DNA from 2 places in the Mangrovibacillus sp. Mu-81 genome. Region 1 is predicted to be linked to the other one. Evidence: riboswitches for the same ligand, from Rfam matches in the RefSeq annotation. Region 1 holds a riboswitch; the other holds the start of a gene.
The links. A riboswitch is a leader RNA that binds a small molecule or an ion and turns the genes downstream of it on or off. The one in region 1 is predicted to bind cyclic di-GMP.
Positions count from the first base shown of each region.

Region 2: another riboswitch for cyclic di-GMP. It lies ahead of V6B33_RS06375 (anti-repressor SinI family protein); the one in region 1 lies ahead of V6B33_RS04795 (hypothetical protein).

Region 1 is NZ_JBAJHU010000002.1:215,893-220,107, reverse strand. Features, by position in the region: gene V6B33_RS04805 (murein hydrolase activator EnvC family protein) at 1-1,151, shown strand, start outside; cyclic di-GMP riboswitch class I at 1,443-1,534, shown strand; gene V6B33_RS04800 (hypothetical protein) at 1,676-1,948, shown strand; gene V6B33_RS04795 (hypothetical protein) at 2,012-2,380, opposite strand; cyclic di-GMP riboswitch class I at 2,353-2,446, opposite strand; gene V6B33_RS04790 (hypothetical protein) at 2,670-3,299, shown strand; gene V6B33_RS04785 (peroxiredoxin family protein) at 3,292-3,873, shown strand; gene V6B33_RS04780 (DUF302 domain-containing protein) at 3,996-4,215, shown strand, end outside.
Region 2 is NZ_JBAJHU010000002.1:573,183-577,397, forward strand. Features, by position in the region: gene V6B33_RS06360 (single-stranded DNA-binding protein) at 1-232, opposite strand, end outside; gene V6B33_RS06365 (YwpF-like family protein) at 591-1,031, shown strand; gene V6B33_RS06370 (helix-turn-helix domain-containing protein) at 1,124-1,444, shown strand; gene V6B33_RS06375 (anti-repressor SinI family protein) at 1,478-1,621, opposite strand; cyclic di-GMP riboswitch class I at 1,647-1,779, opposite strand; gene V6B33_RS06380 (TasA family protein) at 2,171-2,830, opposite strand; gene V6B33_RS06385 (helix-turn-helix domain-containing protein) at 3,102-3,410, shown strand; gene V6B33_RS06390 (class D sortase) at 3,407-3,994, shown strand; gene V6B33_RS06395 (hypothetical protein) at 4,027-4,215, opposite strand, start outside.

The DNA.
Region 1 (4,215 bases):
TCAATGCCAACATCAATAAACAGCAGGATATTAAAGCGAAGATTGCAGAATTTGATGCAAAGATAAGAGACACAGAAAGCAAAATAGCAGAAAAAGCAAAAGAAATTGAACAAACAACAGCTGAAATCGAGAAGCTTAAAGTGGAAATCAAAGAACTGGAAGACAAGATCAAAGAGCGTAATGAACTTTTAAAAGAACGTGCTCGTGCGATTCAGGAAAAAGGCGGCTCAGCAAACTATCTTGACGTGCTTCTTGGTGCGGACAGCTTCGGTGATTTCATCAACCGGATGACTGCAGTCAATACGATCGTCAGTGCAGATAAAAAGATCATGGATGAACAAAAGAGAGACCAGGAAAAGTTAGAGAAAAAGAAAGAAGAAGTAGAAAGCAAACTGGCACAGTTGGAAAATGATAAAGCAAGTCTGGAAACACTGAAGAAAGACCTGAACAGTGAAAAAGCTCAAAAAGCTGAATTGTTCAAGCAGCTTGAAAAACAGCAGGCTTCCCTTGAAAAAGAAAAAGTGAATCTTGAAAAAGAATCAAGTGAATTGGCGAAAATGGAACAGCAAATCGGCGGAGAAATCCAGGCTGAGCAAGCACGCTTAGCAGAACTTGCACGTCAGCGTGAACTTGAGAAGAAGAGACAGGCTGAAGCTGCGGCGGCGGCTGCAAAACAAGCATCCGCTTCAAGCAGCGGCGGTTCTGCATCAGCATCTGCTGCAGTGACCACACCGGTAAGTTCAGGAACTTGGACAAGACCTGCATCAGGTTCAATCACGACCGAATACGGTTGGGATGTGCTAAACGGTGAATCTCGTTATCACTATGGAACAGATATTGCGGCAGGTGGAAGCGTACCGATCGTTGCAGCGGCAGATGGCTATGTCATCAAGAGCCACTACAGCTCAAGCTACGGAAACGTTGTGTACATCACACACTCAATCAATGGTAAAACCTTCACTACAGTCTATGCCCATATGTCTTCTTCATTAGTGGGTACTGGAACGCCTGTAGACAAGGGTCAGCGTATCGGATACATGGGGAACACAGGGTATTCATTCGGTCAGCATTTACACTTCGAACTTCACGCAGGTTCTTGGAATGCATCGAAATCAAACTCTGTAAATCCGCGTCGTTATATCAACTTCTAATAGAATAGTAGTCATATAAAAATCCTGCCATACGTTTATGGCAGGATTTTTTTGGATAAAAGAGTAATAAGTTGAAGTCACTTATGAATTTGTTAAAGTTCTATGCCTATCAAGAATATTCATAAAAGAATACTTCCTGCTCCTTACAAAACATACGTAATAATGTATAATGAAGACAAATGTCGAAAAAGAAAGATTTTTAGCTAAAAAACACTTTTCATTCATATTTGTAATTGGTACTATAGTATTAGTGGAGTCAAACGAACTATATCATTTGAACTATATAACAACCTTCGATAATGGCAAACTAATTGAAAGATTAGGACGCAAAGCCACGGATCTAACGTTTTTTATGAAAAAACTATGACCGCCGGGTTACCGAAAAGGATTGGAACTTAAATGAACGTTGTCGAAAATTGTCAGCTTCATTTATAGCCCGCCATTCTTTTTGGCGGGCTGTTTTATTGGATTAGATTTGACTCAAAGTCATTGATTACGAGTGATTCAGGAAAGGAGACTTGAAGATGGAGCAAGCAAATGAATCTGATGTCAGAAGGCAGTTAAGAAGTTTTTGCAGGAGAAATCGTTCCTCTTTAAAAAAGTACGACTCCTATTCGGCAGAGGAATTAAGCGACATGGTATTGAGCAGGATTGGCTATGAAGAAGTGAAGCGAATCGTGGACGATATCAAGCTGATCGATCGGAGAGGCGGCAACACTGGATTCTATCTGCTCCTTATTTTAGAAGCGTTAAGAGGTTCACAGAAAGCTGATTCAGACAAAAGAGCCATCATATAACAAAAACCGGATGTCTGCTTATATTGACAGCCGGTTTTTTTGTGGTCATGTGGGTATCAAACGTCATGCGGACTTGGAAAGCCACTGTTCGAGATTCTTTTCAGCTGTCCGGATATCCATTGTAATGTTTGTGAGAAACTCAAAATGTTGATCCCGTTGACCGCGGTGCTTTAATAATTGAAAGATAGCAGGCTTTTGATATTTGATCACCGTCATCACTTCCATCATGGGCAAGTATGCCTCTTTAGGCTGAATGCGCAAGAAAGAACGAATAAGCTGGATATATTCTCCTGCATATTTTGGTTCATCTCCCCGCAATTCAAGCAACGCATTCAAACGGCTTATATGACGTTTAATCGTTTGGAGCTCTTCAAATGTCATCCCGATTTCCCCTTTATCCTTTTGTTGGCGGCCCGGCCATCCTAGCGTCACTCTACCATCCGCCTTAGACCCGAAGCTTTGCGTCCTCCCCTTTCAGGAAGTTTGCCTTTTTCAACAGAACCCTGTCAAAAAGAATCCACCTTATCATTATTATCGGCCAGTCCCGTTATACTGTTAACCGTAAATAAAGAGAAAGTAGTAGTTCTATATGCCTGATTATGTGTGCGAGTCATTGTGCTTGATTGGTTCAATGAAAAGGGGCATACTGAAATACATAACAGGGTATCGTGAAGTTTTATAAATGAGAGAAAACCCATGTTAATAAAACGGGGGAATCACAATGAACAACCAATGGTATAACATCGGCGCCTTCACATTTCCAGGCTCGTGGGCAGCAATCACATCCGCCTTCCTCATCACGTTCTTGTTTCTCTTTTTCTGGAATAAGAAAGCAGGCGACTGGTATTCGAACTCCATTTTCATCTTTATACTGACCTGGAAATTGAGTGTCATCGTCGTTGACTTTGGCACCGTGATCAAGCATCCGATCACAATTCTCTATTTTCATGGCGGAGCCGCAGGGTATTGGATGGGAATCGTGGCGGCCTTGGTATATACTTTGATTAAAAAAGAAAATCCATATCATGTATTGACTGCTTGGATCATGACCGCCCTTGTCTATGAAGGTGTGTTCGATCTTCTGCACGGGGCTTACATTGCAGGTAGCTTACAACTGATTTTTAACAGTGTCCTGCTTCTCTTTTTGCTGAAAAAATTGGGCACTGAAGGAAAAAACGTATGGTCGATCCAGCTTCTCACAATTTTTACAATGATCCAATTTCTGATGAATTCCTTCGGAGGATTCCAAATAGATATGACACTACTGACGTACATCATTTTAGCCATCGTCCTGCTATTTTTACTCCGCGGGCGCAATATCATAGTACAGGGAGGAAACACCAGTGAATAAACGTAATTTCGCATTGGCCGTCGTGGCTCTCCTGATCGGAATCTTCCTAGTGAACGTCTTCCAGGATCAGCAGGAAAAAAAAGAAAGGGAAGAAGCGGCACAGCTTGCAGAGGAGTCAATGGACCTGTCGAATGCCGGGAGAGGTCTGGCAAAAGGCGACAGTGCACCGGACTTTGAACTCACGACGCTGGCAGGTGAAAAAGTGAAGCTTTCCGATTACGAAGGTCAAAAAGTGATCCTGAACTTCTGGGCGACATGGTGCCCGCCTTGTAAAGCGGAAATGCCGCATATGCAAAAATACTACGAAAAAAATGCAGACAAAGAAAATGTCGAAATCCTGGCGGTGAACCTGACAAGCATGGACGAAGGAAAAGACGCCGTCCAAGAATTCGTTGACGGCTACGAACTGACCTTCCCAATCCCGCTGGACGAAGACGGTGAAATCGGCGAAGAATACCGCGCCTTCACGATTCCGACCACCTACATGATCGACACTAATGGTCAAATCAGGCATAAAATCGTCGGTCCCATGAACGAAGACATGATGGATGAAATGGTCGAAGGAATGGACTGAGGCGTGAAAGCCCGACCCTCACCCTTGACGTTTAAATGATACTCCACGAGGTATATTAATAGTATGGGAATATTATTGTTGAAGACACTATGATGTGAGAGAAAATGAAGGAGGAGTACTGGATGTTTCATTACACAAAGGAAGTTTCGATGAATGTAAAGGAAGCAGCGGAGAAGGTGGAGGCTGCTCTGAAAGAAGAAAGCTTTGGTGTTCTATGGAATCTGGATCTTGCCGGGAAACTTAAAGACAAAGGCCTGGAATTCGATGAAGAAGTGCTCGTTCTGGAAGTGTGCAATCCCCATGAAGCGAAAAAAGTCCTCGAACAGAGCATGCTGGTTAGCT
Region 2 (4,215 bases), 360 kb from region 1:
GAATCCGGCCCGTAATCCCGACGACCGAGCCTTTGCGGCAATATTTCTCGGTATTATCGGCAGCCTTGTTCCATAGCTTGCACAGGACGAAATCCGCATCCACTTGACCTTGCTGGTTTTTGAACTGGCGGTTCACGGCAACTGTCACATTGAGGACCGACCTTCCTTCCGCCGTTTTCCTCGCTTCAGGATCCTTGGTGAGTCTGCCCACCAGGGTTACTTGATTGATCACCTTCATTCAACACTCCTTTCTCTTTGGAATGTTTTCATCTTACACTCCCTCTTTCAAGCTTGTAAAATTGTAGATTTATCGAATCCGAAGCCTGATCACCCTTCAATTCGACAAATTGCCCTAGGGAGATTTCCCATTTTTAAACCCAAAAAAGGCCAAATATCAGAAATTGGACTTTTTTAACACAATTACATATTAGGGATTCCATTCCCTCTGTGATATAATTTTTTTAACTAGGCTTTTTACGATTTTTTTACCCGTAATCAGCAAGTGCACACGGACCTGCAACACGAACGAAGAGCTACAATCTTTTTGGGTACTGCCTTTCACTATAACCTTTTATGGGAGATGTTCGTTCATGAAAACCTTTAAAGTGATTTCACTCCAGGTAGTGGATAAAGAGGAACTCCATGATTTCGACATTGAGGACGGTCTGATCATCAATAAAGAGGATGGAAACAGCACTTGGCTTGTGGAAACGTATATGTCCCAGAAGCACCTCGAGTTTTTCCAAAAGGTCCAGCAGCAGAAGGATGATTTGGAAATCCAGGTCGTTATCTCGAACAAAGCCAATGACCCTGCCGCGTTCTTGACATCCATCCGCGGCATCAAAAAGATAAATGACCAGATGAGTATTTTATTTGAAGGAAAATTAAAGAAGCAGCGTAACGAATATGCAGAACTTCTATTGGACGACTTGGTTCAAAAGGGATATTCCGGTGATGAACTGGTGAAAGAATTCCGAGAAAAGATGGTGTCTAAGCCTCGCATACCGGCTACCTCAAAACCGAGTGTCTAATTTTGCGACAATATGTAAACTTCTTATAGAGCAGATGTTGACGGTTTGATATAATAAGATTATCGAAACGATTTTATAGGCAGGTGTCCACTATGATCGGAGCACGAGTGAAACGATATAGGCAGGAAAAAAGAATGTCAATGACAGAGCTGGCAGAAAAAGCCGGGGTTGCCAAGTCATATCTGAGCTCCATTGAACGAAACATCCAGCAAAACCCATCCATACAATTCCTGGAAAAGGTTTCTGCCGCTTTAGGCATTCCGATGGACGCATTATTGCATGATGATTCCGGGGATAATCCAGTCGATCGCGAGTGGATTAAGATCGCTGAAGAAGCGTCGGATTCAGGGATAACAAAGGAACAATTCCGCGAGTTTATCGAATTCAATAAATGGAAACTAGGTAATAAATAAAGTCTTGCAAGTGGATTGCAAGACTTTTTCTATTTATACGATTTTGTATCCAGTCGCTTCCATTTTTTTATGGCTTTGCAGATACTCTCTAATTTCTTTTTTTGAAATTCCCGCATCCAGTGCTTGTTTGACTAGTTCGATCCATTCTAAATCCAGTTCACGCTTCTCCAATTCCATTCCTCCCAAAATACAAGTATGTATTTCAGGCAATCCAGCCATCCTAGTCGCCTGATGAGTACTTTCTTATGTAAACCACTATCAAACTGCACTCATTTTCTTACCTTAGATCTGTGACTTTGCGTCCCTACCTTTCAATAGGTTTGCCTTTGTCTGACTAGCCCCTTTGAACTAAACTCATTATACTAATAAAAAACGGCTCAAACTGTTGTTTTTTGTCTTTTCTAATAATTAATTTTAAACATTTTTCCAACATGATTAGATGTTTATTGACAAAAGTTTAGGGAATTTCTTGTTATTGGTTGGATAATAGAAAAAAATGGAAGGTCTTATGTCGAAACATTACGAAAGCTTTTCATTTTTTTGATTGCGATATGCTTCCAATTTCTTCTTTAATGGAAGGACTTTATCATTAATATTCTGGAAAGTGTTGGAGTCGTAAAAAGAATGCTCCGTCAAATCATATCCACAGGATGGACAACTCCATTTTCCGCTTTCCGAACTGCTGAATGATGCTCTTGTACAGCGGGTGCATATTTTTTTATACATTTATGCCTCTTTCCTTTCTTTGAGTGGAAATTGTGGTAGTTTAATTTTCTTTGATGCAAATTTTCTACCTGTAACCATGTATAAGCTGAACCCGCTGATAAATAGAACCATTCCCATCAATAAAAACTTATAATAATCCGTCCCTGTATCAGGCAGGATACCCCCACCATTATCAACTGGAGTTACTGCACCATTCGAGCCTTCCACAAGGAAATTGAACTGAAATTCGGTTGAGAGACCCTGAAATTCATTCCCCAGTTCATATGGAATTTCGATTGAAATTTGCAGTGTTTCTGATGAGCTGCTTTCTAAAGCCCGGAGATCCAGCTTTTTAAAATCCTTTACCTTCCCCTCTGCCAGGATTGCTTTTCCATCACTGATTTCCAGAATTAATTCATTATAAAATTTCTCTGATCCCTTTAAAAATGTGTTAGAAAATAGATAACGAAAATCCTGTTTCCCTTTATTTGATATGGTGATTTCCCTGGATATTTTATCTCCCGGTTTAACATTCGTAAGATGGAACAAAACCGGAGATGGACTAATCGATATATCTACTTCCTTTTGTTCTTTGCTATTCTCTTCTGCTTGATAAGTATCAGGAGAAAACATAAACATTGAAATGATAAGAATGCAAAAGATTTTATTATATTTCTTCATTTAACGATCTCCTTTAGTTAGAATTTCAGCTTATCTCCTGTCTTATGTCTTATGTTCGTTTTAAAGAACTGTTAACTTCAGTATATTAGACTCGATATTTTTTTAAAAGTGGGAAATTTCTTTAAATAACAGGCAAACTCATGCATTTTCGTTCTTTATATCGAAAAAACTCTGCATTACTCACGTTTACGTTTTTTATAAAATACTATTTGTTCTATATAATGAAATTACCAATACTGTGAAGGGACTGAGTTATTTGGTAGGTGAAGTATTGAAACATTATCGCGATGAAAGGGGGATGACCATCAATGAACTGTCTAATCTTGCAGGAATCTCCAAGTCTTATATAAGTTCCATAGAAAGAGGATTGCAAAAAAACCCAAGCATCCAGGTCCTTCAGAAACTGGCAGATACGTTGAATATCTCACTCAGTCAATTACTTGAATGTAAATCAGAAGGATTTACGATTGATGAAGAATGGCTCCAGTTAGTTAATAAAGCGATTGAACAGGGACTGACTAAACAAGAGTTTCTCGAATACATTCATTTCATCCAATTTAAAAGGGAGCAGCGCATGTGAAGATCAATTTTATTAAGTTCTTGAGTATTGTCTTACTGGTCGGCGGCGGGTCCTTACTTGGATATTCCGGATATCATTTGACAGATCAAAAGGTACAAGAAAAGAAAGCATTGCAAGACGCACAAAATATTGTGAAAGCTTCCGGAAACGAGGAAGAAACATCAGAAAGTATTTCCTATTCCTTTTCGCAAGGTGATGTAGTGGGAATCCTCAATATACCCAAACTAAATAAAGAACTGCCGATTATTGAAGGGACGGACGGAGCAGAATTGGAAAAAGGGGTTGGTCACTATTCAGATACCAAACTGCCCGGTCAAAAAGACCGCATTTTTTTAGCCGGACACAGAGATACTGTATTTAAACGCATGGGGGAAATTGAAAGAGGGGATATACTTGAGGTTCAATTAAAATCCGGTTTTCATCAGTATGAAGTGTTTGAAACATTTATTGTAGAAGAAACCGATCTATCTGTCCTGAAGACCACGGCCCCTGATGAAATTTTGACACTTTCCACTTGCTACCCCTTTGAATACCTCTCAAGCACCGAAGAACGATACATAATCAACGCCCGCAAAATGAATTAAGCGTAGAAGCAATAAGCCTCTACGCTAATTTCTTACTGGTCCTTATTATCCTCATCCTTCATATCGAGGTCATCTTCCACTGCATCTTCTTCAGGCGTGTTCTGATCTTGTCCTGCGTCTTTGTCATTTTGCTGGTTCTGATCTTGTTCCGGATTCATGTTGTCATTTTCATCCTGATTATCTTCAGGCATTTCTTCTTCAACTGGTGCATCATCCTCCGG